3 regions of the Haliea sp. genome follow, and region 2 is predicted to be linked to each of the others. Evidence: predicted binding sites of a transcription regulator. Region 2 holds the regulator's gene; each other region holds the start of a gene.
The links. The regulator sigma-54, encoded in region 2, starts transcription at its own class of promoters, with help from an activator protein. The targets are predictions, from matches to a motif close to TGGCACANNNNTTGCNNT.

Region 1: glnA (glutamate--ammonia ligase) is a predicted target of sigma-54. The motif match lies at 1,880-1,897, and genes of this name have one in related genera.
Region 3: flgB (flagellar basal body rod protein FlgB) is a predicted target of sigma-54. The motif match lies at 1,642-1,659, and genes of this name have one in related genera.

The regions. Positions count from the first base shown of each region.
Region 1 is NZ_JAWKZJ010000001.1:679,882-683,155, reverse strand. It holds gene typA (translational GTPase TypA) at 1-1,593, opposite strand, end outside; gene glnA (glutamate--ammonia ligase) at 2,017-3,274, shown strand, end outside.
Region 2 is NZ_JAWKZJ010000005.1:109,470-112,743, forward strand. It holds gene lptA (lipopolysaccharide transport periplasmic protein LptA) at 1-487, shown strand, start outside; gene lptB (LPS export ABC transporter ATP-binding protein) at 465-1,190, shown strand; gene R3E49_RS10790 (RNA polymerase factor sigma-54) at 1,332-2,819, shown strand; gene hpf (ribosome hibernation-promoting factor, HPF/YfiA family) at 2,927-3,214, shown strand; gene ptsN (PTS IIA-like nitrogen regulatory protein PtsN) at 3,223-3,274, shown strand, end outside.
Region 3 is NZ_JAWKZJ010000006.1:212,147-215,420, reverse strand. It holds gene flgE (flagellar hook protein FlgE) at 1-3, opposite strand, end outside; gene R3E49_RS12760 (flagellar hook assembly protein FlgD) at 60-764, opposite strand; gene flgC (flagellar basal body rod protein FlgC) at 783-1,199, opposite strand; gene flgB (flagellar basal body rod protein FlgB) at 1,202-1,594, opposite strand; gene flgA (flagellar basal body P-ring formation chaperone FlgA) at 1,843-2,562, shown strand; gene flgM (flagellar biosynthesis anti-sigma factor FlgM) at 2,665-2,976, shown strand; gene R3E49_RS12735 (flagella synthesis protein FlgN) at 2,979-3,274, shown strand, end outside.

The DNA of each region.
Region 1 (3,274 bases), on a different contig from region 2:
GTTACCGCGACTGTGCAGACCGATAATCTGCCCCTCGTAGACCTCCACGTTGGGGCCCACGAACAGGCGACCACGGTCCTGCAGGTTGAACAACGAGTAGGCGAGGGTCTTACCCTTGACCATGGACACCAGCACACCGTTGGTGCGGCGGGCGATCTCCTGATTCTTCACCGCACCGTAATGGTCGAACACGTGGGTGAGAATACCACTGCCGGAGGTCAGGGTCAGGAACAGGCCGCGGAAGCCGATAAGGCCGCGGGCGGGTATGATGAACTCCAGGCGCACCCGGCCCTTGCCGTCCAGCGTCATGTTCTCCAGCGATGCGCGACGCAGGCCCAGCTCTTCCATGATCGCGCCCTGGTGCTGCTCCTCACAGTCGATCACCAGCTGCTCGTAGGGTTCCTGCATGACGCCGTCAATTTCTTTCTGAATCACCTCGGGACGCGAAACACCGAGCTCGAAACCCTCGCGGCGCATGCTCTCGATGAGTACCGACAGGTGCAGCTCCCCACGCCCGGACACCTTGAACTTGTCCGGCGTATCACCCGGCTCTACCCGCAGTGCCACGTTGTGGATCAGCTCGCGTTCAAGGCGCTCCTTGATATTGCGCGTGGTGACGAACTTGCCCTCACGGCCGGCGAAGGGCGAGTCATTGACCTGGAAGGTCATGCTGACGGTGGGTTCGTCAACGGTCAGGGGCGGCAGGGCCTCTACGGTGGCGGGGTCACACAGCGTGTCGGAAATGTTCAGCCCCTCGATACCGGTCACGCAGACAATGTCCCCGGCCTCTACAGAGGGGACTTCAACCCGCTCCAGCCCCATGTAGCCCATCACCTGCAGGACGCGTCCGTTGCGGGTTTTGCCCTGGCGATCAATCACCGTGACCTGGGTGTTCGGCTTCAGGGTACCGCGGGTCACACGGCCCACACCGATGACACCGACGTAGCTGTTGTAATCCAGCGCGCTGATCTGCAGCTGCAACGGGCCATCGCGGTCTACCGCGGGTGTCGGCACCTTGTCGATGATGGTCTGGAACAGCGGCTGCATGTCGTCTGCCATGGCCTCGTGATCAAGGCCGGCAATGCCCTGGATGGCGGAGGCATAGACGATGGGGAAGTCGAGCTGCTCGTCGGTGGCGCCGAGCCGATCAAACAGGTCAAACACCTGGTCGACCACCCAGTCGGGGCGTGCGCCCGGACGATCCACCTTGTTGATGACCACGATGGGGTTCAGGCCCTGCTCGAAGGCCTTGGAGGTCACGAAACGGGTTTGCGGCATAGGGCCGTCAACCGCGTCTACCAACAGGAGCACAGAGTCCACCATGGACAGTACGCGCTCCACCTCACCGCCGAAGTCGGCGTGTCCGGGGGTGTCCACGATGTTGATCCGGTAGTCGTTCCAGCGGATCGCCGTATTCTTGGCCAGAATGGTGATACCGCGCTCCCGCTCCTGGTCATTGGAGTCCATGATACGCTCTGCCCCTTCGGAGCGACGGTCAAGGGTTCCCGACTGATTCAGCAGGCAGTCCACGAGCGTGGTCTTGCCGTGGTCAACGTGGGCAATAATGGCGATGTTGCGAAGCTTCTCAATCAAGGGAGTTCCTCAGTCCGGGGGCCCGGCAGCAAAAAAGGCGGCGGATTATACCCCAGCACCGCAGTGAGCGGAGCGCCCGTTTCCGGTGATAATGCGGTATTCGCGCCAGATCAGGCAGCAGCGGCTACAGGCGGGCGCCGGCAGCGTTGGCGGCAGAATGTCGCCACGCGCCCGTCGTGCACCAAAATAAAGCACTGACGCATCAAAATAGAGCACGGCGATGGGGCGCCACTGCACGGGCGGTGATAAACTGCTGCAAAACAGGGAGTTAGGCCCCCTGGAATCTTGGCATGGGTTTTGCTGTTAGGAATCCTGCCAAGATTCGCTGGCCGCTGACGGAGCGCTCGCAAGCAACCGCCGCACCAGGAACACGCACTGCGCCGAAGACTGTGGCACGACTTTACACCCCATGGAGGACATCCAATGTCAGAGCATACTCTGAACCTGATCAAGAATAGCGAAGCAAAATGGGTCGACCTGCGCTTCACGGACACCAAAGGCAAGGAACAGCACGTCACCCTGCCCGCCAGCTCCGTGGACGAAGATTTCTTCGAAGACGGCCAGATGTTCGATGGTTCCTCCATCGCCGGCTGGAAGGGCATCAACGAGTCAGACATGATCCTGATGCCGGACGACAGCACTGCGGTGCTGGATCCCTTCACCGATGACACCACCGTTATCCTGCGTTGTGACATCGTCGAGCCAAGCACCATGCAAGGCTACGAGCGCGACCCGCGGTCCGTTGCACGTCGCGCCCAGGAATACCTGCAGACCACCGGTATTGGCGACACCGCCTTCTTCGGCCCTGAGCCCGAGTTCTTCGTGTTCGATGACATCAAGTGGCACGCGGACATCTCTGGCGCGGGCTACGCCATCAGCTCTTCCGAGGCCGCCTGGTCTTCCAACCTGCACCAGGAAGACGGCAACACCGGCCACCGCCCGCGCGTCAAAGGCGGCTACTTCCCGGTTCCCCCCGTGGATTCGCTGCACGACATCCGCGCAGCCATGTGCACCGCCATGGAGCAGATGGGCCTGGGCGTAGAGGTACACCACCACGAAGTGGGCACTGCCGGGCAGTGTGAGATCGGCGTCAAGTTCAACACGCTGGTGAAGAAAGCAGACGAAGTACAGATCCTCAAGTACTGCGTGCACAACGTGGCGCACGCCTACGGCAAAACCGCCACCTTTATGCCCAAGCCACTGGTGGGTGACAACGGCTCTGGCATGCACGTTCACATGTCCATCTCCAAGGACGGCGTGAACACGTTTGCTGGCGACGGGTACTCCGGGCTGTCGGAAACCGCGCTGTACTACATCGGCGGTGTCATCAAGCACGCCAAGGCGCTGAACGCGTTCACCAACCCGGCGACCAACTCCTACAAGCGTCTGGTTCCCGGCTTTGAAGCGCCTGTGATGCTGGCCTACTCTGCCCGTAACCGCTCCGCGTCGATCCGCATTCCCTACGTTGCGAGCCCCAAGGGCAAGCGCGTGGAAGTGCGCTTCCCCGACCCGGCTGCCAACCCCTACCTGGCCTTTGCCGCACTGCTGATGGCGGGCCTCGACGGCATCCAGAACAAGATCCACCCCGGCGATGCCGCCGACAAGGACCTGTACGACCTGCCACCCGAAGAAGGCAAGGCCATCCCCACCGTGTGCTCCAGCCTGAGCGAAGCGCTGAAGT
Region 2 (3,274 bases):
ACAGGCGCTGCCCAGCGACCGCGAGCAGCCAATTCGAATCAGTGCTGATCAGGCCCTGCGCGATGAGCGCGAGGGCTTTACCGAATACACGGGAAACGTGCGTCTGCAACAGGGCAGCCTGCAGATCCAGGCCAACAAGCTCACCATCTTCCATGGCCGGGAGGCCGCTGACCGCATCGTGGCGGAAGGCAGCCCGGCGCGTATGCAGCAGCAGCCGGCGGCCGACAAGGCGGTTATTCACGCGGCAGCGCTCAGCATCGAGTATTTCAAATCCCAGGAGCGGGTGAAACTCAGCCGCGAAGCGCGGATTGAGCAGGACGGCTCGATTGTTACCGGCAATACCATCGATTATTTCATGGCGGAGCAGCGGGTCAGGGCCGACGCCGGTCGGCGCGAGGACGGCGGCCGGGTCGAGGTCGTCATCCCCGCCGAGGTGCTGGAAGGCGACGAACAAGAGGCGCAGCGTGGCGCAACTCAGGGCGAGTAACCTGGCCAAGGCCTACCGGGGTCGCAAGGTGGTCATCGACGTCTCGCTGGAGATTTCCAGTGGGCAGGTGGTCGGTCTGCTGGGCCCCAACGGGGCAGGTAAAACCACCTGCTTCTACATGGTGGTTGGCATTATCACGGCAGACGCCGGGCGCATCGAACTGAATGGCGAAGATATCACGTCACTGGCGATGCACGACCGGGCGCGCCGCGGGCTTGGCTACCTGCCCCAGGAGGCCTCCATTTTCCGCAAGCTGAGCGTGCAGGACAACCTGCTCGCGATTCTCGAAACGCGGCCCGACCTGGGCAAGGCCGAGCGACTGGCACACTGCGACCGGCTGCTGGAGGAGTTCCACCTGACTCACCTGCGCACCAGCCTCGGCCAGGCACTGTCCGGAGGCGAGCGGCGCCGCGTGGAAATCGCCCGCGCACTGGCGACCGAGCCCGACTTCATCCTGCTTGACGAACCCTTCGCCGGCGTGGACCCGATCTCGGTTTCCGATATCAAGGACATCATCATTCATCTGCGCAAGCGCGGCATAGGCGTGTTGATCACAGACCACAACGTCCGCGAAACCCTCGACATCTGCGAGCGTGCCTACATCGTCGGCGAGGGGCATATCATCGCCGAGGGAAATGCCCAGGAAGTGCTGGAAAACCCCCGCGTGCGCAAGGTCTATCTGGGCGAGCACTTCAGGCTTTGACGCAGGGCCTCACCCCTGCCCCGGGCCTCCACAATCCCGCAAGCAAATTTCGCGCCATTCTGTTGCGCGGCTACCTGCGCCAGCGCTACACTGGCATCACAGCCAACCCGCGGCGGTACCCGGGATGAATCCAGTACGTTGATGAAACAGTCGCTTCAACTCAAGCTTGGCCAACAGCTGACAATGACGCCGCAGCTGCAACAGGCCATCAAGCTGCTGCAGCTGAGCACCCTGGATTTGCAGCAGGAGATCCAGCAGGCGCTGGACAGTAACCCACTGCTGGAACTTGCCGAGGACGACTACGACGCCGAGGCTGAAGCCCGCGCGCTGGCGACCGAGAACAGCCAGTCCACCGGAGAAGCCACTCCGGAACAGGCCGAGCGCGACGTCGCCGCTAGCGCTGACGAATGGCAAACCGACACCCTCCCCGATGAACTCCCTGTCGACACCCAGTGGGATGACCTGCTGCCCTCCTCGTCGGCTCCCGCGAGTCAGGGGGAGGACGCGTTTGACGGCGATTTTGACGCGCGCAACAATGCCCGCGACAGTCTGCAGGACCAGCTGCTCTGGCAACTGAACCTGACTCGCCTGTCAGACACCGATCGCATCATCGCCATGGCCATTATCGATGCGACCGACGCCAACGGTCGCCTGCAGAGCAGCGTCGAGGATATCCACGAGTCCCTGACGCCGGATCTGGACATCGACCTCGACGAGGTCGTGGCAGTGCTGCACTGCCTGCAGCAGTTTGAACCGGCCGGGGTCTGTACACGCGACCTGCAGGAATGCCTGCTTGTGCAACTGCAACAGCTTCCCCCGGGGACACCCTGCGTGGAACAGGCGCGGCTGATGATCAGCCGGCACATGGCACAACTGGGCAGCGGAGACTACAAGCAGATCATGCGCCGTATGCGCCTCAGCGAAGCACAGCTGAAAGAAGTGCTAGACCTGATCCGCACCCTCGACCCAAACCCGGGGCAAAGCGTCGGCGAAGACACCACGGAGTACGTGGTTCCCGATGTCTTCGTGAGCAAGCGCAACGGCCGCTGGGTGGTCGAGCTCAACCCTGACATCGCCCCCAAGCTGCGCATCAATGACAGCTACGCCAGCCTGATACGTCGCGCCGACAGCAGCGCCGACAACACCTTCCTGAAGGACAACCTCCAGGAAGCGCGCTGGTTCCTGAAGAGCCTGCACAGCCGCAACGAAACGCTGATGAAAGTGGCGAGCAAGATCGTGGAACACCAGCGCAATTTCCTTGAGTATGGCGAAGAAGCCATGAAGCCGTTGGTGCTGCATGACATTGCGGAAGCCATCGAGATGCACGAATCGACCATATCCCGCGCCACGACACGCAAGTACATGCACACGCCGAGGGGTATCTTCGAACTGAAATATTTCTTTTCCAGCCATGTGGGCACGACTGAGGGTGGCGAGGCCTCTTCCACCGCCATCAAGGCGCTGATTCGCAAGCTGGTGGCAGCGGAAAACCCGCGCAAACCGCTCAGCGACAGCAAGATTGCGGCCGTATTGGAGGAGCAGGGTTTGCAGGTGGCCCGCCGTACCGTGGCCAAATATCGCGAGATGCTGATGATCCCGCCCTCCAATGAGCGCAAGAGATTGGTCTAGACTATCAGTGTACTGCCCGGCAGTACTTTGTCAGGTTGCCGCTGGCAGAAAGCGGCACACCGGTTCCGGGCGACCAGCCCGGCTTTCATGAGAAGAAGGAGTCAGGTATGCAATTGAACGTCAGCGGACACCACGTAGAGGTTACTCATGCGCTGCGTGAATATGTGGAGAGTAAGTTCGAGCGCCTGCAGCGACATTTTGACCAGATAACCAATACCGAAGTCACCCTGATTGTGGAAAAAATGGTGCAGAAGGCCGAGGCCAACGTGCACATTTCAGGCGCGGATATCTTTGCCGCAGCGGAGTCAGAGGACATGTATGCAGCGATTGACGCACTGGCGGACAAGCTCGACCGCCAGCTCATCAAACACAAAGAAAAGGCGCGAGCCCGTTAGGAACTTTCATGCACGTTCTTTCTGAACTGCTGACGCCGGGGCGCACGGTCTGCCGTGCCC
Region 3 (3,274 bases), on a different contig from region 2:
CATTGTCTCTCTCCTGGCTCAACAAACGGTGTCGCGCGGTCCCGGCGGGCCCGACGCTGTTACAAAATACTCTTGATCGTATTCATGCCCACGGTCTGGCCATTGGCCAGGTTGAGGGCCACATCACCGGTGCCGGCAGCGATGGCCACCGACTCCACGCGCTGGTGGGCGTAAACCGGCACCGTGGTGGATACACCACCCACCAGGGCTTCCACTGAAACGCGATACTGGCCGGCCTCGAGTTGTGCACCGCTACCATCCCGACCGTCCCACTGGACGCGGAAATCAGAACTCACACCGGGCGGCAGCGCCGCGCTGTAGACCAGCCGGCCACTCATGTCCTGGATAAACAGGGTTGCCGAGGTGGCATTGCCGGTGAAGGCCACCGTGGCATCCAGGGCCAGTACGGGGTCGTCGCCCCCCTCCGCACCGCCTTCGACGGGGCGCAACAGGCCAACATTGCCCTCGGTCACCACATCGCGGCCCACCAGGTTCGCCGCCTGCAGGGCCTGGCTGCCAGTCAGTGCCGAAGCCAGGCCGCCGAAGCCGGTGTTCAGCTCCTGAATACCCGACACCGTGCCAAACTGCGCGAGCTGGCCCATGAAATCCATATTGTCCAGCGGCTTGGTGGGGTCCTGGTTTTTCAGCTGGGCGACCATCAGCGTCAGGAACGCCTCAGAACCCATATCCTCAACGGAATTGGCCTGTCGCGGTGCCGCTTCCGGTTGTGGAAACAGCTCATTGATGCCGGCGAGCGTAGTCATCGGTGTCGTCCTCTGGAATTATCGGCCCAGCGTGATGGTGCGCTGGATAAGCTGTTTGGCGGTGTTCATGGCCTCAATGCTGCTCTGGTAGGAGCGCGAAGCCGATATCATGTTGGCCATTTCATCCACCGGATTGATATTGGAGCGGTAGATGTAGCCCTCCGCGTTGGCCAGCGGGTGGGATGGCGCAAACTCCTGCCGCGGGGGCAGCGTCGACTCGACGATTTCCGCAACGCGCACCCCGGCGGCGCCCTCGGCGTCGCCGAGGCCGTCCTGCAGCAGGGTTTCAAACACGGGATAGCGCGCTTGATAGGCCCCTTCCGGCGTGCTGCTGACCACCTGTGAATTCGCCAGGTTGCTGGAAATGGTGTTGAGCCGCACGCTCTGTGCTTCCAGGGCCGACGCCGATACCGCCATGATGTTGAACAGGCTCATGCTCATTCACCCCGTATCGCGCGCTGCGTGGACTTGATGCGGCTGTCCAGAATTGTCAGGCTGGCCTGGTAGCGGATGGCGTTGTCCATGAACTCAGCATGCTCGCGCTGGGCCTCTACCGTGTTGCCATCCAGGGCCGGCTGGCTGGGCACGCGGTACAGCAGGGACTGTTCATTCGCCGCCCCCATACCGCCGTTGGCATTCAGGTGACGGGCGTGCGTGCGACGCAGCCCGCCAGCGGTCGCCGCCTGCATGGCGGCGGCAAAGTCGATGTCACGGGCCTTGTAGCCGGGGGTGTCCTGGTTCGCCAGGTTTGCCGCTATCAGCTCCAGGCGCTGGGCGCGCAGCGCCATCGCCTGGCCACTCGTTCCAAAAACCCGGTCAGTAAAACTCATGTCGGTCACTCCTTCTTGCTGCCTACTCGCAGCACGCACAGGAAACCTAATCAGGAACCGTGCCAACCATAAAATAGTCTTTTATTACAATGGGTTAAGAAATTTCTGAGCGGAGTTCAGGGGCCGATTGGAAGCCCGCTTGCCGCTCCGGCGGCAAGAATTGCCGCCCCACCACACAGCGGCAGGGTTGTCCGCGACTGGCATGGTTCCTGCTTTACCACCCGTTGATGACCTGTTTGGGAGGCTTCATGTCAATTTTCCGGCGCACCCGGTTGCGCCTGCTGCTCATCGCCATCTTTCTGCCGGCCTTCTTCGCCGCGGGCACGCTGGCTGAGATACTCCATCCACTGGAGGACGTGGTGGCGGCCGCCAGCGCTGAGGCGACCGCGGCGGCACAGGCGCAGGGCTACACCGACCTTGAGGTGAGCGCACGCCCCCTGGACTCCCGCCTGCGCCTGCAGGCCTGTGGCGAACCGCTGGAGACATTCAGCAACGCCAACGCAAGCGTGCTGGGACCGGTGAGTATCGGCGTGCGCTGCGCACAGCCCAGTGCCTGGACGCTGTATGTGCGCCTGGACGTCAGCACCCGCGCCACTCTCCCCGTGCTGGCTGAAAACCTGCCCCGCGGCAGCATCATCAGCGAACGTGACCTCACCCTGGTGGAACGCACCATTACCAGTGCCACCGATGCGGTGATCATGGACCCGCAGCAGGCCATCGGCATGGAGCTTATCCGGCCGGCCAGCGCGGGATCGCCGTTGCGGCATAGCCAGCTGCGCCCACCGCAGCTGATCTCCCGCGGCCAGACCGTCACCCTGATCGCCGGGGGCGAGGGCCTGCAGGTCACCATGCAGGGACGCGCCATGGCCAACGCCGCGGCGGGTGACCGCCTGCTGGTCACCAACCTTGCCTCCGGGCGCCGGGTCGAGGGCATCGTCAACCCCGACGGCAGTGTGCGCATACCATGAACACGGCGCGGCGATGCTTGTGCTAAACTTTTCCGTCCGGCTGCCGCTAACCTGCTTGAGGCACCCTTACGTGCCAGCCATTCACTGACTGCGTGAACCGACATGGACCCAATCGACAACAATGCCAACATCAAACCGTCGCGTACCGGCGGGGATGCACGCACCAGCACGGTGGACCAGGCCGGTCGCAGTAGCCAGGCCAGTGCCGGCAAGCCGGTGGTGGAGGCAGATGCGGTCACCATCACGCGCATGGCGGAAGACATGCTGCAACTGGAAACACAGTTGGCCAGCGTGCCCGATGCCAATATGGAGCGCGTGGAGCAGCTGCGCGCTGCGATCAGCGATGGCAGCTACCGGGTCGACCTGGAGCGGATTGTGAGCAACCTGCTGCAGGCCGAACAGGATCTGTCCTGAACGTGACGCCCGGTGAACAACTGGCGCTGGCCCTGCGCGCCGAAATCACCGCCCTGGAAACTGTACTCGCCCACCTCGACGCTGAACAGCAGGCACTGCGTGCCGGTGATGCCGAACGCATTGAAGCCTGCACCCGCGCCAAAGACGCCGCCTTGAAGCAGCTCGCCGGCCTGCAGCAACAGCGCCCAACCGCCGCAGCTGAGGCCACATTGTCCAGCCAGATCAGCGTGCTCGACAATGCCATCGAAAACCGCGAGTTGCAGGCCCGGTTGATTGCGCTGGGTGAACGCTGCGCCGA